4 regions of the Longispora sp. NPDC051575 genome follow, and region 2 is predicted to be linked to each of the others. Evidence: riboswitches for the same ligand, from Rfam matches in the RefSeq annotation. Region 2 holds a riboswitch; each other region holds the start of a gene.
The links. Region 2 has a riboswitch for cobalamin ahead of AB0M43_RS11255 (aldehyde dehydrogenase family protein). Riboswitches for the same ligand answer to the same signal wherever they lie in the genome.
Positions count from the first base shown of each region.

Region 1: another riboswitch for cobalamin. It lies ahead of metE (5-methyltetrahydropteroyltriglutamate--homocysteine S-methyltransferase); the one in region 2 lies ahead of AB0M43_RS11255 (aldehyde dehydrogenase family protein).
Region 3: another riboswitch for cobalamin. It lies ahead of AB0M43_RS13125 (ribonucleoside-diphosphate reductase subunit alpha); the one in region 2 lies ahead of AB0M43_RS11255 (aldehyde dehydrogenase family protein).
Region 4: another riboswitch for cobalamin. It lies ahead of AB0M43_RS05105 (hypothetical protein); the one in region 2 lies ahead of AB0M43_RS11255 (aldehyde dehydrogenase family protein).

Region 1 covers NZ_JBFAZP010000001.1:909,401-914,566, reverse strand. The annotation lists gene AB0M43_RS03895 (proprotein convertase P-domain-containing protein) at 1-262, shown strand, start outside; gene AB0M43_RS03890 (cold-shock protein) at 523-729, shown strand; gene AB0M43_RS03885 (DUF402 domain-containing protein) at 844-1,347, shown strand; cobalamin riboswitch at 1,386-1,600, shown strand; gene metE (5-methyltetrahydropteroyltriglutamate--homocysteine S-methyltransferase) at 1,716-3,968, shown strand; gene AB0M43_RS03875 (WG repeat-containing protein) at 4,041-5,166, shown strand, end outside.
Region 2 covers NZ_JBFAZP010000004.1:50,519-55,684, forward strand. The annotation lists gene AB0M43_RS11250 (aminotransferase class III-fold pyridoxal phosphate-dependent enzyme) at 1-1,008, opposite strand, end outside; gene AB0M43_RS11255 (aldehyde dehydrogenase family protein) at 1,009-2,568, opposite strand; cobalamin riboswitch at 2,895-3,102, opposite strand; gene AB0M43_RS11260 (alkaline phosphatase D family protein) at 3,204-4,595, shown strand; gene AB0M43_RS11265 (NAD(P)H-binding protein) at 4,726-5,166, opposite strand, start outside.
Region 3 covers NZ_JBFAZP010000004.1:488,242-493,407, reverse strand. The annotation lists gene AB0M43_RS13125 (ribonucleoside-diphosphate reductase subunit alpha) at 1-1,115, opposite strand, end outside; cobalamin riboswitch at 1,227-1,429, opposite strand; gene AB0M43_RS13120 (alpha-L-fucosidase) at 1,802-3,940, shown strand; gene AB0M43_RS13115 (alkaline phosphatase PhoX) at 4,120-5,166, shown strand, end outside.
Region 4 covers NZ_JBFAZP010000002.1:299,908-305,073, forward strand. The annotation lists gene AB0M43_RS05100 (proprotein convertase P-domain-containing protein) at 1-555, shown strand, start outside; gene AB0M43_RS05105 (hypothetical protein) at 952-1,305, opposite strand; cobalamin riboswitch at 1,411-1,554, opposite strand; gene AB0M43_RS05110 (acetyltransferase) at 1,953-2,900, opposite strand; gene AB0M43_RS05115 (YciI family protein) at 3,139-3,741, opposite strand; gene AB0M43_RS05120 (hypothetical protein) at 3,896-4,531, shown strand; gene AB0M43_RS05125 (FBP domain-containing protein) at 4,671-5,166, opposite strand, start outside.

The sequences.
Region 1 (5,166 bases), on a different contig from region 2:
TGCCGGGAACGCGTCGGCCACCTCGACGGCGGAGGTGCACATCGTGCACTCCTACCAGGGCGACCTGGTCGTGAACCTGGTCGCGCCCGACGGCACCTCCTACCTGCTGCACAACAAGGCGGGCGGGAACGCCAAGGACATCAACAGGACGTACACCGTCGACGCGTCGACGGAGGTCCGCAACGGCACCTGGACCCTGCGGGTGCAGGACACCGCCAACGGCGACGTCGGCCGGATCGACACCTGGACCCTGACCCTCTAGAAACCCGGGAAGGACCCTTTCGCGGGTACGCGCGGGGGTCCTTCCCGGTCGGGGAGTGTCGACTGTCACGGGCACTTCCGGGGCCGATCTGGCCAGCTTCGCCGTCGATTTTCCAGGTTCGTGCTACGGTTTTCCTATTGCAGTTGAGGGTGAAAGATTTTCCGAAGCACCTGTGATCATCACGGGTGCTTTTTCTTTCGGCCTCTTCCGCGACGGGAGCCACGCAATGTGGCACCCACATCAGTACAGAGGAAACGAAAATGGCTGTTCAGGGCACTGTCAAGTGGTTCAATGCCGAAAAGGGCTTCGGCTTCATCTCCCCGGACGACGGCGGCGCTGACGTCTTCGCCCACTTCTCGGCGATCGCGTCCAGCGGCTACCGGAGCCTCGAAGAGAACCAGCGGGTCGAGTTCGACATCACCGCTGGCCAGAAGGGCCCGCAGGCGGAGAACATCCGTCCGATCTAAGCTTCACCACAGGCTTGCGACAGGCCGGTGGTCCCGAAAGGGGCCGCCGGCCTGTCGGCTTTCCACCCCCGACGGGACTGCGGCCGGCCCCGGTCGGCCGGTAGCGTGCCGATCATGACCGGAGTACTAGTCACGGTGCGGAAATACGACGGCGGCCCGCACTGGTCGATCCCGGCGGTCCGGCTCGGCGAGGACGCGCACGGCGTCTGGCTCGGCCAGCCCGAGGGCACCGTCTACTCCAAGGCCACCGGCCCGGTGTACGCGACCACCGCCCCCCAGGTCCTGCTCTGCCCGCGTGACAGCTGGTGGACCGCGAACTTCTACGGCGGCTCCACCGACCTGGACCTCTACTGCGACGTCGCCGCCCCCGTGGAGTGGACGGCCCCGGACGCCGTGACGATCGTGGACCTGGACCTCGACGTGTGCCGGGTCCGCGCGGACGGCCGGGTCTTCGTCGACGACGAGGACGAGTTCGCCGACCACCAGGTCCGGTACGGCTACCCGCCGGAGGTGGTCGCCGCCGCGTCGGCGTCGGCCGCCTGGCTGGTGGAGGCGGTGACGGCGCGGTCCGGACCGTTCGGCGGCGGGCACCTGGACTGGCTCGCGCGGATCGGCTGACGCCACCCGGAGCGGGACACGGCGGACAGGCGGGGTGTTAGGGTGCCCGTGGCGCTGGTTCACCCCGGTCCACGATCGTCGGTCCGGGGTGTCGTAAGAGGGAACCCGGTGTGAGTCCGGGACTGCCCCGCAGCGGTGAGTGGGAACGAAAGCCGTCATGTAGCACTGGGCGTTGAGCCTGGGAAGCGACGGCCGGTAGGAGCGAGCGTGTCGCCCACGAGTCCGAAGACCTGCCCGCGCCGCGCGTACATCCGTGCGCGCGGCCGTCGACCTCTCGGGTGGGTCCAGCGGCGGGCACCGTCATCGACGCTGCCCGCGTGCGCCTTCCCGGGGACCGGCGGTCCGTCCCGAGGGAAGGACCAGGATCGATGTTCACCAGCACTGTGACCGGCTATCCGCGGATCGGCGGAGACCGGGAACTCAAGAAAGCAGTCGAGGGGTACTGGGCCGGCCGGCTCGACGCCGACTCCCTGCGCCGCACCGCCCGGGGGCTGCGCGCCGAGGTGTGGACCACCCTGCGCGACGCCGGCCTGGACGCCGTGCCCTCGGGCACCTTCTCGCTGTACGACCAGGTGCTCGACGCGGCGGTGGCCGTGGACGCCGTGCCGCCCCGGTTCGCCGCGCTCGGCCTGAGCCCGCTGGACACGTACTTCGCGATGGCCCGGGGCACCGCCGAGATCGCGCCGCTGGAACTGACCAAGTGGTTCGACACCAACTACCACTACCTGGTGCCCGAACTCGGCCCCGACACCGTGTTCACGGCGCGCCCGGAGAAGGCCGTCGACGAGTACCGCGAGGCCCTGGCCCTGGGCGTGGACACCCGCCCCGTACTCCTCGGCCCGGTCACGTTCCTGCTGCTGGCCAAGCCTGCGGCCGACACCCCGGACCGGTTCGGCACCCTGGAACTGCTCGACTCCCTCGTGGACTGCTACGCGGGCCTGCTGTCCGCGCTCGCCGAGGCCGGCGCCGGCTGGGTGCAACTGGACGAGCCGGCGTTCACCGCCGACCGCACCGAGGCCGAACTGCGCGCCCTGGACCGCGCGTACCGCCGGCTCGCCGCCGTCCCCGGCCGGCCGAAGCTGCTGGTCACCGGCTCCTACGGCGAACTCGGCCCGGCGCTCGACGTCCTGCTGGCCACCCCGGTCGACGGCCTCGGCGTGGACCTGGTGTCCGGGCCCGCCGACGCCGCCCGCCTCACCCGGCACGCCCCCGTGGCCCCGCTGATCGTCGCCGGGGTCGTCGACGGCCGCAACGTGTGGCGCACGGACCTGGCCGCCGCCGACGACCTGCTGGCCACGGTGCGCGCCGCCGCCGGCCGGGTCGCCGTCGGCACCTCGTGCTCCCTGCTGCACGTCCCCGTGGACCTCGGCGCCGAGCCCGACCTGGACCCGGCGCTGCGGGGGCGGTTGGCGTTCGCCCGGCAGAAGGTCGACGAGGTCGTCACCCTGGCCGCCGGGCTGCGCGACGGAGCCGTGGCACCCTCGCGGGCCGCCCGCCCGCAGCCGCCCGCCGGCTGGCACGACCCGACGGTCCGGGCCCGGCTGGCCGCGCTGCGGTACGGGAACGGCCGCGCGCCGTACGCCGACCGGGCACGGGCCCAGGCCGCCGCCCTCGCCCTGCCGGTGCTGCCGACGACGACGATCGGGTCGTTCCCCCAGACCCGGGAGGTACGGGCCGCCCGCGCGGACCTGGTGGCGGCCCGGATCGACGACGCCACCTACCGCGAGCGGATGCGCGCCGAGATCGCCTCAGTGGTCCGGCTACAGGAGAAGCTGGGCCTCGACGTCCTCGTGCACGGCGAGCCGGAACGCAACGACATGGTGCAGTACTTCGCCGAACAGCTCGACGGGTTCGCCGCCACCGCCCGGGGCTGGGTGCAGTCCTACGGCTCGCGCTGCGTGCGCCCGCCGATCCTGTACGGCGACGTCACCCGCCCCGAGCCGATGACCGTGGAGTGGACGTCCTACGCCCAGTCGCTCACCGACCTGCCGGTCAAGGGCATGCTCACCGGGCCCGTCACCATCCTGGCCTGGTCGTTCGTCCGCACCGACCAGCCCCTGGCCGACACCGCCGCGCAGGTCGCCCTGGCCCTGCGCGACGAGGTGGCCGACCTGGAGGCGGCCGGTACCGCGATCATCCAGGTCGACGAGCCGGCGCTCCGGGAACTGCTGCCGCCGCGCCGCCGGGACCACCCGGGGTACCTGGACTGGGCGGTCGCCGCGTTCCGGCTGGCCACGGGCGGGGCGGCACCGGCCACCGCGATCCACACCCACCTGTGCTACTCGGAGTTCGGCGAGGTCATCGACGCCATCGCCGACCTCGACGCGGACGTCACCAGCATCGAGGCGTCCCGGTCGCAGATGGAGGTCCTGGCCGATCTTGCCGCCGCCGGCTACGCCCGGGGAGTCGGCCCCGGCGTGTACGACATCCACTCGCCCCGGGTCCCCGAGGTCGGGGAGATGGTGGCGGCGCTGCGGGCGGCCGTGCGGGCCGTACCCGCCGAACGGGTGTGGGCCAATCCCGACTGCGGCCTGAAGGCGCGGGGCTACGCCGAGGTCGAACCGGCCCTGGCGGCCCTGGTCGCCGCCGCCCGGACGGTCCGCGCCGAACACGCCGGCTGAACCGCCGGCCGGGAACGGGGTCGCGGCCCAGTTCCCGGCCGGGTGTCCCACCCCCGTCGTACAGTGTCGGGCGTGCATCCTCGTGTCCTGTGCGTGCCCGGTCCCGCCGGCGACCGGCACGGCCTGATCGACCCCGCCGGCCGGCTGCTGCGCGCCCCCGACCTGCTGGCGGTGGGCACCTTCGAGTCCGACGGCGCCGGCGGCTGGGTGGCCCCGGCGCAGGCACTCGACGGCCGGTGGGGCTACCTCGGCTCGGACGGCCGGTGGCTCGTGGAGCCCACCCTGCTGGACGCGATGCGCCTGGCCGAGGGATTCGCCAGGTTCCAGACCGACTCCGGCTGGGGGTTCGTCGACGGGCGGGGCACCGTGGCGGTCGCGCCGACGTACCCCGAGGTCGGGTACTTCAGCGAGGGCCTCGCGGCCGTGCGCACGGGCGACGCGTTCGGCTACGTCGACCCGACGGGCGCCACGGTGGTCGAGGGGCCGTTCCACCGGGCCGACGCGTTCACGTCGGGCCTGGCCGCGGTGCGGACCGGCGCGCGGTCCCCGGTCGGCTTCGTCGACCGCTCGGGCACGACGGTGATCGGGCCGAGGTTCCAACAGGCGCACCCCTTCTCCGCCGACGGCGCCGCCCCGGTGCGGCTCGACGGCCGGTGGGGCCTGATCGACCGGGCCGGCGACTGGATCGTCGAGCCCCGGTTCGAGGCCATGGAACCGTTCAACGAGGACGGTCTCGCGTTCTGCTCCGAACCGGACTCCTGGGAGAACGGCCACCGCTACCTCGACTCCACCGGCGCGGCCGTGGTGGTCGGCCGGCGGCACCTGTCCAACACGATGACCTGCGGCCTGGCCCGCGACGACCTGACGGGGCTCGGCTTCGTCGGCCGGTCCCGGATCGCCGGCCCGTTCGCGTGGGCGGACGACTTCGACCGGTGCGGGGCGGCCGTGGCGCTGTCCGGGGACCGGTGGGGGGTGCTCCGGGCCGACGGGACGTTCCTGCCGTCCGGGCTCCGCGAACCGGGTACGGAGGACGGCGGCTGGGTGCTGGGTTTCGACGCGGGCCAGGGTCTCGCGCCGTTCCTCGACGACCACGGCCACTGGGTGTACCTGGACACCCACGCCAGCCCGGTCGCCCGCCTGGAGGTCTCCGCCGGCCGGGCCCGGCTCACCGACCCCGGCGGCGCGACCCTGTGGACGG
Region 2 (5,166 bases):
GGCCATCAGGTTCTCGTCGGCGATCACCCGCAGGGTCGCCAGGCCGGCCGCGCAGGGCACGGGGCTGCCGCCGTAGGTGGAGCCGTGCGCCCCGGCCGGCCAGCGGTCCATCAGGTCGGCGCGGGCCATGAACGCGCCCAGCGGCAGGCCGGAGGCGATCCCCTTGGCGCTGATCAGGATGTCGGGCTTCACCCCGGTGTGCTCGATGGCCCACATCCTGCCGGTCCGGCCCATGCCCGACTGGACCTCGTCGGCGACGAGCAGGATGCCGTGCCGGTCGCACACCTCGCGGAGCGCGGCGAGCCAGCCGGCCGGGGGCACGAGGAACCCGCCCTCGCCCTGGATCGGCTCGACGAACACGGCGGCCACCTCGCGCGGGTCGACCTGGTAGCGGAAGAGCGTGTCCTCCAGGTAGTCCACGGAGGCCGGCGCGTAGGGCGCGTGCAGCACGCCGGGCAGCAGCGGGCCGAACCCGGCGTGGTACTTGGTCTTCGACGCGGTCAGGCTCATCGCCCCGTACGACCGGCCGTGGAACGCCCCGAAGAAGCTGATCACGTACTGCCGCCCGGTCGCGTACCGGGCCAGCTTCAGCGCGCCCTCCACGGCCTCGGCGCCGGAGTTGGACAGGAACACCCGGACCGGCCCGTCGATCGGGGCCGTGTCGGCCAGGGCCTGGCACATCCGCGCGTAGATGGGCAGGTAGAAGTCGCTGGCGGAGTAGTGCAGCAGCTCGCCGGCCTGTTCGCGGACGGCCGCCACGACGGTCAGGTGCGCGTGGCCGGTGGAGTTGACGGCGATCCCGGCGTTGAAGTCGAGGAACAGGTTGCCGTCGACGTCCTCCAACGCGCAGCCCCAGCCGCGCCGGGGCGCGATCGGGTACGCGCGGGGCAGCGACGGGCTGGTCACCGCCGCGTCCCGGGCGAGCGCGGCGCGGCCGAGCGGGCCGGGCAGCGGGGTCACGAGGTCCGGCACGGGCCGGGTCGGGTCGAACCAGGAGGGCACGTTCATCTAGGACACCACCGTCTGGGACTGCTCGCGCAGGAACTGTTGGACGTAGTACGGGCCGCCGCCGGCCTTGCCGGTGTTGCCGGAGCCCTTCCAGCCACCGAAGGGCTGGACGCCGGGCCACGCGCCGGTCGTGGCGCCGGCCGGTCGGTTGACGTAGACGACGCCGGCCTGGATCCGGTCGAGGAACTCGGTGACCTCGGCGTCGTCGGTGGAGAAGAACCCGGCGGTGAGGCCGAGCGGGGTGGCGTTGGCCAGCGCGTACGCCTCGTCGAGGGAGTCGACGGCGGCGACGGCCACGAACGGCACGAACAGCTCGCGGCGGAACAGCTCGTCGTCGGCGGGCAGGTCGGCGACGACCGTGGGGGCGACGTAGTGCCCGTCGGGCAGGCCGTCGCGGAGCACCTCGCCGCCGGTGACGATCCGGCCGTGGGCGCGCGCCCGGGCGACGGCGTCCTCGAACCGGGCCACGGCGGCCGCGTCGATCACGGGGCCGAGGTAGGTGTCTCGGAGCAGCGGGTCGCCGACGACCAGGGCGGAGGCCCGGGCGGCCAGCCTGTCGAGGAACGCGTCGTGCGCCTCGCGGGCGACGTACACCCGGGAGCAGGCCGAGCACTTCTGGCCGGACAGGCCGAACGCGGAACGGGCCACGCCGTCGGCGGCCCGGTCGAGATCGGCGCGCGCGGAGACGATGGTGGCGTTCTTGCCGCCCATCTCGCAGATCACCGGCTTCGGATAGCTTCGGGAGAAGGCGCCGATCACGGACATGCCGGTCTCGTAGGAGCCGGTGAACGTCAGGCCGTCCACGCCGTCGTGGGCGACGATCGCCCGGCCGGGCCCGTCGTCGCCGGGCAGGAAGTGCGCGACACCGGGCGGCAGGCCCACGTCGAGCAGGCATTCGAAGAACTTCCACGCGGTGTACGTGCCCTGGAGGCTCGGCTTGAGCAGCACCGTGTTGCCGGCGGCCAGGGCGGCCCCGACCGGGCCGGCGGCCAGGGCCATCGGGAAGTTGAACGGGCTGATCACGGCCCACACCCCGTGCGGGCGCAGCACACTGCGGGTGGACTCGCGGGGCGCGATGGTGGCCATCGGCCGGTCGAAGCCGTCGTTGAGCTCGAACTGGTCGCAGTAGTACCGGATCAGGTCGGCGGACTCCTCGACGTCGCCGAGGGCCTCCAGGCGGTTCTTGCCGACCTCCATCGTCATCAGCGCGGCCAGCTCGTTCGAGCGGGCGCTGATCAGGTCGGCGGCCCGGCGGAGCAGCACCAGCCGGTCCGGCCAGGGGGTCGCCGCCCAGGCCGGGGCGGCCTGCCGGGCGGCGCGCACGGCGTCGTCGACGTCCTGGGCGCTGGCCGCGCGCACCGTGGCCAGGCGCAGGGTCGTGTCGTTGGGGCTGCGCAGGTCGACCGGGGCCGCACCCTGGCGGGGCGCGCCGTCGACGTGCGGGTGGACGGTGGCGCCGAGCCAGGTGCGGGCGAGGGTGACGCCGTCCTCGTAGCCGGCGTGCAGGTCCTCGTTGTCCGCCGACAGGGTGGCGTAGGTGACGCGGAAGCGTGCGGTCACGGGCCGGGCTCCTCTCACTCGGGAATGGACAGCCGACAGTGTGCATCAACAAATTCCCAGTACACAAGAGCTTCTTTCAAGAAATTCTTTTGTGTACTGACGCTGTGGCAGGAGATTCTTTATCCACTCCGGGCATGCCGAAGGAGCGGCCGGCCCTGGTGCGGCCGGTCGCCTGGCAGGTGGTGCGGATCTAGTCCGGGGCTACCCCGGAGGCACGGAACACAGGTGTGGAGTCCTTCCCTCGAAAGCCACACCGTCGAACCCGCGAAGGGACGCGCACGCGTCCGCCCGCCCGACCCACCCACGAGGTCGACGGCCGCGCGCACGGATGTACGCGCGGCGCGGGCAGGTCTTCGGACTCGTGGGCGACGTACACGCTCCTACCGGCCGCCGCTTCCCAGGCTCACGCCCAGTGCTCTTGACGACTTTCGTTCCCACTCACCGCTGCGGGGCAGTCCCGGAATCACACCGGGTTCCCTCTTACGACGCCCCGAACCGCCAGATCCGGGGCGAACCAGCGCCACGGCCATCCTAGGGGATCGAGGTTCGTGGGTGGCACATGTGGGCGTACCTGCGCGTTCACCCACCCGTCCTAGCGTCGGCCCGGCACGGTCCCACCTTCGGAAGGCACCGCCATGACCGGAACCCCCGACCGCCGCTCCCTCCTCAAGGCCGGCGGCGCCGCCGTCGGCGGCCTGGCCCTCACCGGCCTGGCCACCGCGCCGGCGCACGCGGCCGACGCGCCCGCCCCGGGTCCCGACCCCCGGCTCACCCACGGCGTCGTCACCGGCGACGTCACCGAGAACACCGCGCTGATCTGGTCCCGGGCCGACCGGGCGACCCAGATGCACGTCGAGTACGGCCCCGTGGCAGAGGTCGAGGGTCCCGCGCCCCGGCCCGGTGCCCGGAAGACGAAGAAGCTCCAGGTCACCGCCGCGCGCGACTTCATCGGCCAGTTCACCCTGCGCGGCCTGCTGCCCGACACCGAGTACGGCTACCGCGTCGTGCTGTGCGGCGCGACCGCCGACGTCGAGGGCCCGCTCGCCACGTTCCGGACCGCGCCGTCCGCGCTCGTCGCCGCCCCGGTCCGGTTCACCTGGGGCGCCGACGTCGGCCAGGGCGCGCGCAACCGGCCGCCGTTCCCGTCGTTCGCGTCGATGGCGGCCGAGCGGCCCGACTTCTTCCTTTTCAACGGCGACACCATCTACGGGGACGGGGCCACGCCCGCCGGCCCTGGCGCCAAGACGGTCGCCGAGTTCTGGGGCAAGTACAAGGAGAACCGGGAGGACCCGCTGTTCCAGGGCCTGGCCCGGCAGACCCCGCTGATCGTCAACTGGGACGACCACGAGGTCGACAACGACTACCGGGGCCAGGACCCGACCCTGCCCGCCGGCCGGCTCGGCGCGGGCCGCACCGCGTTCCTCGACTACTGGCCGCTGTCCTCGGCGCCCGGGAACAAGTCCTGGCGGTGCCTGCGCTGGGGCGGGGAGCTGGAGGTGTTCGTGCTGGACTGCCGGCAGTACGCCGACCCGCTCGCCAAGCCCGACGGGCCCGGCAAGACGATGCTCGGGGCGCAGCAGTTCCGCTGGCTGCTCAACAAGGTCCGGGACAGCTCGGCGCGCTGGAAGGTGCTCGCCACCTCGTGCCCGGTGTCCACGATGCGCTCGGCGAAGCCCCCGTACGACGACTGGGTGGCCTACGAGCACGAGCTGGGCGAACTGCTCGGCGCGTGGCGGAAGGCGAACGTGCGCAACCTGGTGTGGCTGACCGCCGACGTGCACTACGCGCAGGCGGTGCGGTACCCGGAGATGAACATGTGGGAGTTCCTCGGCGCGCCGATCGGGGCGAACCCGCGGGTCGTTGGCTCGCCGCTGTCGCCGACGTTCGGGGCGCAGGAGCGGTTCCTCGGGCTCAACGAGCGGTACTACGGCAGTGTCGCGGTGGATCCGGTGTCGCGGACGATGACCGTGGACCTCAAGCTCCAGGACGGGACGCTCAAGCACCGGGAGGTACTGGTCGCGGAGTGACCGCGCGGGGCGCGACCGGACCGGCGGGGGTCGGTCCGGTTGCGCCAGCGGCTCTACGGGTCCGGGCGGCCCGGGGTCCGAGGTCCGGGTGCCGCGCCGGATCCGGGGTGGACCGGCGCCCCGCCCGGGCTCAGCCCCGGAACGCGTCCGCGTGCTCCGCCGCCCACTGCGCGAACGACCGCGCCGGCCGCCCCGTGACCTGCTCGACCGTCGGCACCACGGTGTAGCCGATCTCGGGGGTGTTCCCGTGCACCTCGACGAAGAACTCGACCACCTCCGCCGGGTACCCCTCCCCCGCCCAGCGCGCCCGCGCCTCCGCCTCGCTCAACTCGACGTAACGCACGTCGCGCCCGATGGCCTCGGCGATGGTGCGCACCTTCTCCGGCCGGGTGATCGCCTCCGGGCCGGTCAGCGTCAACGTCCGGCCCGCGTACCCGCCCCCGACCAGCACCGTCGCCGCCACCGCGCCGATGTCCGTCTCGTGCACCAGCGCGCTGCGGGTGTGCGCGAACGCCTCCCGGACCACGCCCTCCGACCGCACCGACGGCGCCCACTCCAGCAGGTTGGCCAT
Region 3 (5,166 bases), 440 kb from region 2:
ATCCGGCCGTAGAGGTCGCGGGCGCTGATCTGCCGGACGGCCAGCCCGGCCTCCTCGGCGGCCCGGTAGGCGGTGTCGAAGGCGTCGCCCCACAGGTCGGTGAGCGCCGGCACCTCCTTCGGGTCGAACAGCGACCACGGGGCGTCGGCCTCGACCCGGCGCATGAACTCGTCCGGCACCCAGTTGGCGAGGTGCAGGTTGTGGGTACGCCGGGCCTCGTCGCCGGTGGAGTCGCGCAGTTCCAGGAACTCCTCGACGTCGGCGTGCCAGGTCTCCAGGTACACGCAGGCGGCGCCCTTGCGCCGGCCGCCCTGGTTGACGGCCGCCACCGACGAGTCGAAGGTGCGCAGCCAGGGCACGATGCCGTTGGAGTGCCCGTTGGTGCCCCGGATCAGGGAGCCGCGCGAGCGGACCCGCGACCAGGAGATCCCGATCCCGCCCGCGTACTTCGACAGGCGCGCGACCTGCGCGTACCGGTCGTAGATGGATTCGAGCTCGTCGCGGGGCGAGTCGAGCAGGAAGCAGCTGGACAGCTGGGGGCGGCGCGAGCCGGAGTTGAACAGGGTGGGGGAGCTGGGCAGGTAGGACAGGGTGCTCATCAGCGCGTAGAGCTCCCGGGCCTCGGCCACGGACTCGGCCAGCCCGCACGCGACCCGGAGGAGGAAGTGCTGCGGGGTCTCCAGGACCTGGCGGGTCTCGGGGTGCCGGAGCAGGTACCGGTCGTAGACGGTGCGCAGCCCGAAGTACTCGAACCGGTCGTCGGCCGCCGGGTCGATCACGGCGTCGAGCTCGTCGGCGTGCCGCTCGACGAACCCGGCGATCGTGTTGGCGAGCAGGCCGGCGGCGTGGCTGGCGGCGATCGACCCGGAGAAGGAGGTCACGCCCTCGGTGGCGGCCTCGGCGGCGATGTGCGTGGCGAGCAGCCGGGCGGCGAGCCGCGAGTACGCCGGCTCCTCGGCGACCAGGGCGGCGGCCATCTCGATGGCCCGGATCCGCAGGTCGGCCTCCGTCGCGCCGGGCCACGGGTTGGGCACCACCCGACCGGGGTCGACCCCTGCGAGGCCCTCGGCAGCCCTGGAGACTGCCTCGGCCGGCGTGTTCAGCACTGCGGTCATCGCTCTCCCACCCGAAAAGACGAGGACTCCGGGGCAGGCGGCGACGGCGGCACACACGGGGCCGCTGTCCGCCGGGGCCCGCCCACGAGGCCCGGGACATGCGCGCACGGCTCTCGTGCGCGCGTCATTGGCAGGTCTTCGGACTCGTGGGCATGGTCCTCGCGCCTACTGGCCGTCGCTTCCCGGATCGCTCCAGTGCTCAATGACGGCGGTCGTTCCCACTTACCGCTGCGGGGCAGTCCCGGAGTCGCACCGGGTTCCCTCTTGCCGCACGTCCCCTGGCGGGGTTGTGCACCAACAACGGCATGACACTACATCTAGTGGAACGCCGCATGCAAAGACACAGAGTGTTGGGGTGTCGTGTCGCATGGTGCCAGGGCGAGGTGAGACGGCGTGTCGACACGCGGAGGTCGGGCGCGTCCGGCCGGGCGGTCGTGCGCGGCGCCGGGTGACCGCGCGAGCCGGGTCGCGGACCCCCTCCGGCCGAGGTTGCGACCTCCGCTGGCCGGCGCGCGCGGGCGTGCCGCACCGCCAGAGCGCCGCACCGCGATTGGCACCCTTGACATCGGATCTCTTCGACCCGGCATTGTCCACTGAAGCCGAAATCTACCGGTAACCTCCCGTTGACATCGACGGTCGTCATCGCCACTATAGCGTGGTCATCGGATCTCTCCCCGGAGGCCGTCATGCGGTTCAGATCGGTCCTGGCGCTCCTGAGTGCCCTTTCCCTCTCCCTCACCCTGCTCGTCGCCGGAGCTCCCGCGCACGCCGCGCCCGGCGACAACCACGCCCCCGACGACCCGTTCAGCTCCGCCCGCACCCAGTGGTGGCGGACGGACCACTTCGGGATGTTCATCCACTTCGGCCTGTACAGCGCGTACCGGGGCGAGTACACCCGGTCGAATGGCACGGTGTGTCGCGACGCCGAGTGGATCCGGCGCACCTGCGCGATCCCGTGGAACGAGTACGAGGCGAAGGCCGCCACGTTCAACCCGACCGGGTTCGACGCGAACGCGGTGGTCAGCGCGGCGAAGAACGGCGGGCAGAAGTACATCGTGATCACCGCCAAGCACCACGACGGCTTCGCGATGTGGCCCACCGCCGTCAACGACTGGAACATCCACGACCGCTCGCCGTTCCAGCGCGACATCCTGGCCGAGCTGGCCACGGCCGCCCGCGCCCAGGGCGTCAAGCTCGGCTTCTACTACTCGATCTGGGACTGGCACGACCCCGACGCCCAGCCGGGCAGCGCCCACTACCAGGCCTACCTGACCCGGATGAAGGCCCAGCTCCGCGAGCTCCTCACCAACTACGGCGACATCGCGGAACTGTGGTTCGACGGCGAGTGGGAGGCCCCGTGGACCGCCGCGGAGGGCACCAAACTGGAGGAGTACGTCCGGGGGCTGTCGCCGAACACGATCGTCAACAACCGGGTCGGTACCCGCCGGGTCAACGACGGCGACTTCGGCACCCCCGAGCAGGAGATCCCGGCGACCCCGACCGACGCCCAGCTCTGGGAGTCGTGCATGACGATCAACGGCACCTGGGGGTTCGCGGCCTGGGACACGAACTTCAAGTCCAGCACCCAGCTGACCCGCAACCTGGTCGGCATCGCCGCGAGCAGCGGGAACTACCTGCTCAACGTCGGCCCGGACGAGCGGGGAGTCATCCCGCAGACCTCGGTCGACCGGCTCAGGGGGATGGGTGACTGGCTCGCCGCCAACGGCCCGGCCGTGTACGGCGCGGGCTACACCGGCCTGGTCTCCAAGCCCTCCTGGGGCGTCGTCAGCCGCAACGGCAACAAGCTCTACGCCTCCGTGTACACCTGGCCGACCGGCGGCGCGGCGCTGCACCTGAGCGCCCTGGCCCCGTTCGGGGTGACCGGCGCGAAGATCCGCAGGACCGGGGCGGCCGTGCCGGTGACCGCCGCCGGGGACGGCTTCGACCTGCGGCCCACCGGGACGGCGCCCGACCCGATCGCCACGGTGATCGAGCTGGACATCACCCCGCAGGCCGCCGGGCCGGTCGGCGCCGGCACCGGCCTCACCGCGCGGTTCTGGGCGAACACCACGTTCAGCGGTACGCCGGCCGTGACCCGGGTCGACAGGGGCGTCAACTACAACTGGCGCGAGGACGGCTCCCCGGCGCCCGGCATCCCCACGGACAATTTCTCCGGCCGGTGGACCGGGTTCGTCGAGCCCCGGTTCACGGAGAAGTACACCTTCGCCACGTTGTCCGACGACACGGTGAAGCTGTGGGTCGACGGGCGGCCGCTGGTCGACAACACCACCCCGCACGGGGCGACCGTGGACAAGGGCAGCGTCACGCTCACGGCCGGGCAGCGGTACGCGATCACGATGGAGCACACCGAGAACGGCGGGGAGGCGACCGCGAAGCTGTTCTGGTCGAGCCCGAACACGCCGCAGCAGATCGTGCCGGCGAGCCAGCTGTATCCGGGGACGGTGCTCAACGACGACGCGCCCGGCGTGGCGTACACCGGGGCGTGGAGTGTCAGCTCGGGGCGCACCTACGCCGCCGACTACAACGCCGACGTGCACTACACGACCACCAACGGCGACGCGGTGTCGTACACGTTCACGGGGACCGGGGTGGACTTCCGCACCGAGAGGTACAGCGACCAGGGGCTCGTCGACTTCTACCTCGACGGGGTGCTCGCGGCCACCGTGGACACCACGAACCCGACCCGGCTGTCCCAACAGGTCGTGTACTCGCGGCGGAACCTGGCCCCGGGCGCCCATACGCTACGGGCGGTGAAGCGCTCGGGCACGTACATGCTGGTCGACCGGATCGACGTCTTCGGCTGACCGGCGCGGGAGGGGCGGGCCTCCGACCTGCCCCTCCCGGTGCCGACACCCAAAAGCCAGTAACGCAGCGTAGAAAATGATGCACTTGGTGTTCATGTATTTGTTCTCGCGATGGACGGTGGCACCTACCTAGCGTGATGCACGCCACCCCCATGCTCGCCCATACCGGGAGGTCCATCGTGGAACGTCGCACTCTCCTCCGCACCGCCGTCGTCGGCGGCGGCGCTGTCGCCTTCTCCGGAGCCCTGTGGAGCTCCGCCGCGCACGCCGCCCCCGCGCAGAACGCCCCCGGCCCCTACGGCGCGCTCGGGGCCGCCGACGCCAACGGCATCCAGCTGCCCGCCGGCTTCACCAGCCGGGTCGTGGCCCGCTCGGGCCAGACGGTGTCCGGCACGTCCTACACCTGGCACAACGCCCCCGACGGCGGCGCGGTCTTCGCCGACGGCACGGGATGGATCTACGTGTCCAACTCGGAGATCAACCCGGGCGGCGGCGCGTCGGCGATCAGGTTCAACTCCAGCGCGACGATCACCGGCGCCTACTCGGTGCTGTCCGGCACCCGGCAGAACTGTGCCGGCGGCAAGATGCCGTGGAACAAGTGGCTGTCGTGTGAGGAGGTCAGCCTCGGCTTCGTGTACGAGACCGACCCGTGGGGCGGCGCGGCGGTCCAGCGGCCGGCGCTCGGCAAGTTCAAGCACGAGGCGGCGGCGGCCGACCCGGTCCGGCAGGCCATCTACCTGACCGAGGACGAGACCAACGGCTGCCTGTACCGGTTCCTGCCCAACAGCTGGGGCAACCTGGCCTCGGGCACGCTCCAGGTCCTGGTCGCCGGCACCGCGACGTCCGGCACCTTCACCTGGGCGAACATCCCCGACCCGGACGGCTCGCCGACCGCCACCCGCAGCCAGGTCCCGGGCGCGAAGAAGTTCAACGGCGGCGAGGGCTGCCACTACGCCAACGACCAGGTCTGGTTCACCACCAAGGGCGACAACCGGGTGTGGCAGCTCAACCTGCTGTCCGGCACCTACGAGCTGGCCTACGACGACGGTCTGGTCAACCCCGGCCCCGCGCCGCTGACCGGGGTGGACAACGTCACCGGCTCGACGTTCGGGGATCTCTACGTGGCAGAGGACGGCGGGAACCTGGAGATCTGCGTGATCACGCCGGACGACAAGGTGTCGGTGTTCCTGCGGGTCAACGGGCAGAGCTCGTCGGAGCTCACCGGT
Region 4 (5,166 bases), on a different contig from region 2:
CTGGTCGTCAACCTGGTGGCGCCGGACGGCAGCGCCTACATCCTGCACAACGGGACCGGGGGCAGCGCGGACAATATCAACCAGACGTACACCGTCAACCTGGGCGGCGAGGTCGCCAACGGCACCTGGAAGCTCCGGGTGCAGGACACCGCCAGCAACGACACCGGCAAGATCGACACGTGGACGCTGACCCTGACCGGCGGGGTGCCGCCCGGCTGCTCCGGCACCAACGGCACCGACGTCGCCATCGTCGACAACGCCACGGTGGAGAGCCCGATCACGCCCGCCAACTGCACCGGCAACGCGTCGGCGACCAGCAAGGTCGAGGTGCACATCGTGCACACCTACAAGGGTGACCTGGTCGTCTCCCTCGTCGCCCCGGACGGCACCGCCTACGTGCTGCACAACCGGGCCGGCGGCAGCGCCGACAACATCGACCAGACGTTCACCGTGGACCTGTCCTCGGAGGCGCGCACCGGCACCTGGAAGCTGCGGGTCCAGGACGCCGCCAGCAACGACACCGGCAAGATCGACACGTGGACGCTCACGCTCTGAGCTGACATCGTGAGCCAGGGACCCGTAGCGTGCCCGCGCTGCGGGTCCCCGGCCCCAACCCATTTCACACGGTTTCCCTGATCCGGCTCCACAACCCCGCAAAAAAGCACACCTCGACGGGTACGGGGACCTGGGTGGACCGTCCGGCCGGTGGCCTCGGCCCGGCTCCGCATCGGCCCGGCTCCGCAGCAGCAGGTTGGTCGTCTCGGCATCTCACCGCCGCTCGCGCCGCGCAGCCCCGCGCTGAGCGCGCTCCCCAACGGCAGTGCCCGGACCGTCACGCCGAAGACCTCACCGAACACCGTCCGGAGCTCGTACCCCGCGAGCTCATTGCTCTTCACGACCCGCCGCCCCGGGCTACCGACGCGGCAACGGCGGCAGTTGCCCCGTCGCCCCTCAGCTGGAGTTCGCGGGTTTCGGGAACCGGCGGGCCTTCAGGGCGGGGTCGGGTTCGCTGAGGCCGGGGCCGCCGGAGTTGACCCAGTCGGCGATGGCCCGGATCTGCGCCGGTTCGGTGATGCCGCCGAGCCACACCGGTCGGGCCCCGGCCGCGCGCCCGGCCCGCGCCGGCTGCACGACGAACACGTTCGCCCGTTCGCAGGGGCCGAGGCAGTCGGTGACGACCCGGATCCGGGCGTGCCCGGCGGTCAGGTCGCGCAGGGTGTCGAGCTGCTCGTCGTGGTCGACCCCGGGGACCTTGCGGGTGGTACCGCAGCAGCAGCCCCGGCAGACGGTGACCGTGGCGGTCACGACGCGCTCCCGGGGTGCGCGCACGCGGCACGGGGCGCCGGGTGCCGGCGGGTGACGAAGTAGGCCATGGCGCGGCCAGCCTCTCTCGGGGAGATCCGCCCCGGGCGCGTGAGGAGGCGATGACGCGAGTCTCTGACTTCGCGGACCGCGCCCGCCAGGACGCCGCCCGTTCACAGTGGCGGGACCGCGCCGGATTCACACCGGCTTCCTCGTCCGCCATCGCCCTGAACGGTCCGAATTCTGGCACACCCCCACGGCACCCGGACCCTACGCGTGGCCCCCGTCACACGCCGGCCCCGGAGCTGTGCCGTCGCCCGTAGCGACCCGCACAACCCCGTTCAGGGTGGGGGTGCCCGGCCCACTTCGAGGGTGACCCGGAACCGATCGGCGGCCCTGTTCGGGTGCGGGGTGCTCGACGCCGGACGTCGCACCGGCAGCCCGTGGTGGCCCGGAACGGAGGCCTACCGCTCGTCTACGACGGCGATCGAGGACCGGCACCACCGCCCGGGAGCCGGGGCGGGCGGCGAGGACTCCGTGTCGCGGGCGCGCCCCGAGGAGTGGGTTCGGGGCGCGCCCGATCGCTCGGGGTATCAGCCGGTCTCAGGCGCGGAGCCCCATGTCGCGGGCGCGCCCGATCGCTCGGGGCGTCAGCCGGTCTCAGGTGCGGAGCCGGGAGGCGCCTCCGCCGCCGGTGTGGGGCCGGGCCCGGCTTCCGTGGGCGGGGTGAAGACGACCCGGGACCGCAGCTGGCGGAACCCGGTCCGTTCCAGTTCGGCCAGGACCGCGACCCGGTGGGCGTCCACATCGGCGACCACCTCCCGGGCACCCCCCTCGGCCAGCACCCGGACGGCCTCGACCAGCAGTTCGCTCCGGGCGGACTCGTCGAGCAGGCCCAGGTAGGCGACGAGCGGGTAGCAGGCGTCCCCGGCCGGGCCCACGAGTCCGACCGGGCGGCCCGCCTCCTCCGCGACCCGCCACTCGGTCGGATTGTCCAGCCAGGCCAGCGGGTCGGTGGCCAGGTCCACGCCCCGGACGGCCAACGCCATCTCCTTGCCGGTCAGCACGTCCGGAACGGGGATCCGGGCCACCAGCGCGGTGATCTCGGCCGGGCCGGTGGCGGGGCGGAAGGAGTACCGCCCGGAGGTGGCCGGCAGCGGCGTACCCGTCCAGGAGCACCGCAGCCGCTCACCCCGCTCGACCAGGCCGGCGAGCCGGGCCGCCGCCATCGGGGCCGCCGTCACGGCCAGCACCTCCGGCCGGCGCCGCCAGTGCGCGGGCATCGCGGCGTAGTAGGTCCGGGGACCGCCGAGGGCGGCGTGCGCGGCGCGCAGCAGCTCCGCGCCGACCTCCGGCCCGGCGGCCAGGTCGAACCGCTCCAGCCACGGGGCGCCGGCGGAACCCGGCGGCTGGCACCAGGCGGCCCGGGCGACGACCCGGCCGGACCGGAGCGCGACCCAGGTGTGCTCCGGCCGGTACCCGCCGCCCGCTATGCCGTCGGCGTAGCCGACCTGACGCAGCTGGGGCAACGGATCGGGCAGGGAGTCGAACAGGTTTTCCTCGCCCGCGACGAGCGGGCGGATGACGAGATCGGTCATGGCGAACCTCCGGGCAGCGGGCGCCCCGGACTCAGACCCGCGCGGACGCCGGAGCGCGGAGGGGGCGCAGAACTTCGGACATTGTTCTGACCTCCTTCCAGCTCGACGGCGTGCCCGGAAACCTACCCGCCCACACCGCGCCGTCGCAACACGGTTCGCAGCAGCGGGGCGCCCGGGGTGCGCCAGGCCGAGGTCGGCGCCACGGCCGGGTCGGAGGCGCGCCCCCGCCACGGCGGGGTCAGCTGGCCGGGCGGCCGCCGAAGCGCCACGGGTGCACCTCGACGCGCTCGTACAGGCCGGCCTCGGCGTAGGGGCCGTGGGCGAGCATCGCCTCGGCGGCGGCCCGGTCCGGCAGCTCGACCAGGGTGGCGGTGCCCAGCCAGTCGGTGCCGTCGGCCGACAGCAGCGGGCCGTGCGCGATGAGGCGGTCGGCGTAGCCGGCGGCGAGGTGGTCGCGCTGGTCGGCCCGGAGCCGGTCGCGTTCGGCGGTGGCGCCGGGGCGGCCGTGCCCGAGGACCAGGAACCGGGGGTCTTCACCGGTGCCCGGGTACGCCCACATCGTGCGGCCGAGCGTGTTGCTGAAGCGGCGCACCAGGACGTCGGCGAACACGCCGGCCCGGTAGTAGGGCTCGTCGTACGCGAACGCGCGGGCCGCCTCCGGGCCGGGCAGGTCGACGATGTGCACGCTGCCCGTGACGCCCTCCCCGTCGTCGGTGAGGGTGGGGCCCCGCGCGATCAGGACGTCGGCGTAGGAGTCCATGAACGTCCAGTGTTCCCCGGTCCGTTCCCACCGCAGGTCCCCGACGCCCGGGTGGTCGCGACCGTACACGAAGTACTCCATCCCGCGATCATAGGCACCGCAAGGGCCCGCCGGGCCGTCCATGTCGGAGAGTGGGGCGAAGTGGGCGGACGCGGGTGCCGTGCGGCACTCAACGTACAGCGTCCTAGGTCGCTAGGTAGAACGCGGGGCGCGTCCGGCGCTACGATCCGGGGCTATGTCCGCCTCTCCCGCGCGCCGGGCCGCGCTCGTGACCCTCGCCGTGGCGTGCGCCGCCGCCGTGCTCGCCGGCTGCGCGTCCCCCGACACCCGGTGGGTCGCGGGGTCGCCGCCGGAGCAGCCGTCCACCCGGGCACCGGAGGTCGTCCCCACCCCGGAGGCGTCCACGGTGCCCACCCCGGCTCCCCCGTCCGCACCGGTGCCGACCCCGCCCCGGGCGACCGGCACGGCGGCGGCGGAGTTCGCCCGGGTCACGGCCGTGGAGGTCATGCCCGGCACCGTCATGCAGGCGCTCGACGGCAGGCCCTGCGGGTTCTCCGGGGAGCTGCGGGCCCGCGTGGTCGTCCAGGTGTCCGCCCCCGGTCGCGGCGCGGGCCAGCTGAAGGTGCGGATCAGCTACGGCGGGTTCGCCGGCTACCAGGGCGACTCGACGATGCGGTACGACGCGGGCCGGCAGGCGTACGTGTTCGACATGCCGGTCATCGAGGTGGCCCGGACGAAGGGCGAGGGCGGGCACCTCGGGATCTCGGTCTCGATCGACCAGCCGCCGATCGGCGACCACGCGCAGCCGCCGCCGACGTCCACTTCGGTCGCCGTCGCCAGCTGCCTGCCCGTGAAGAACGGCACCGGCTGACCTCGGGGCCCGGCGACGCGCGGGGGCCCGCCCGGCGCGCACCCGCCCACCCGACGGACTCGCGCCGGGCACACAGGCCGGGGCCGCCGGGTACACGGACCGGGGCTGCCGACGACCCGCGCAGGGAACACCCGAACGGCTAGCCGACCACCCGCGCCACGAACCCGGCCAGCCGCCCCACGGTCCGCTCGATCTGCTCGTCCAGGGTCAGCGACTCGTACAGTCGCGCGCCGCCGGCCGCGGGCACCTTCTTGCCGCGCAGGTACAGCGAGCAGGCCAGGTCGGTGCAGATGTACGTACCCAACGAGTTGCCCAGCCTGCCCTCCGGCCCGGCCTTGCGCGCCGTCATCAGCGAGACGCCGTCCCCGGTGTGCGTGGTCAGGCACAGCGAGCACATGCTGCGCCGGGCCCGCGCGGCGCTGGGCGCGGCGATCCGCAGCGCGAGGGCCACGAACCCGTCGCCGGACTCGGTGACCAGGCAGGCGCGTTCGGGGGCGGCGGGGTCGCGCCAGCCGAGGAAGTCCAGGTCCTCCCACGGCCGGGTGGCGAGGTCCCTGGGCACGGCCAGGCGTTTCGCCTCGCCCTTGGTCACGTTGACGAGGGACGCGCGGATGTCGCGTTCGGTGACTGCCTTC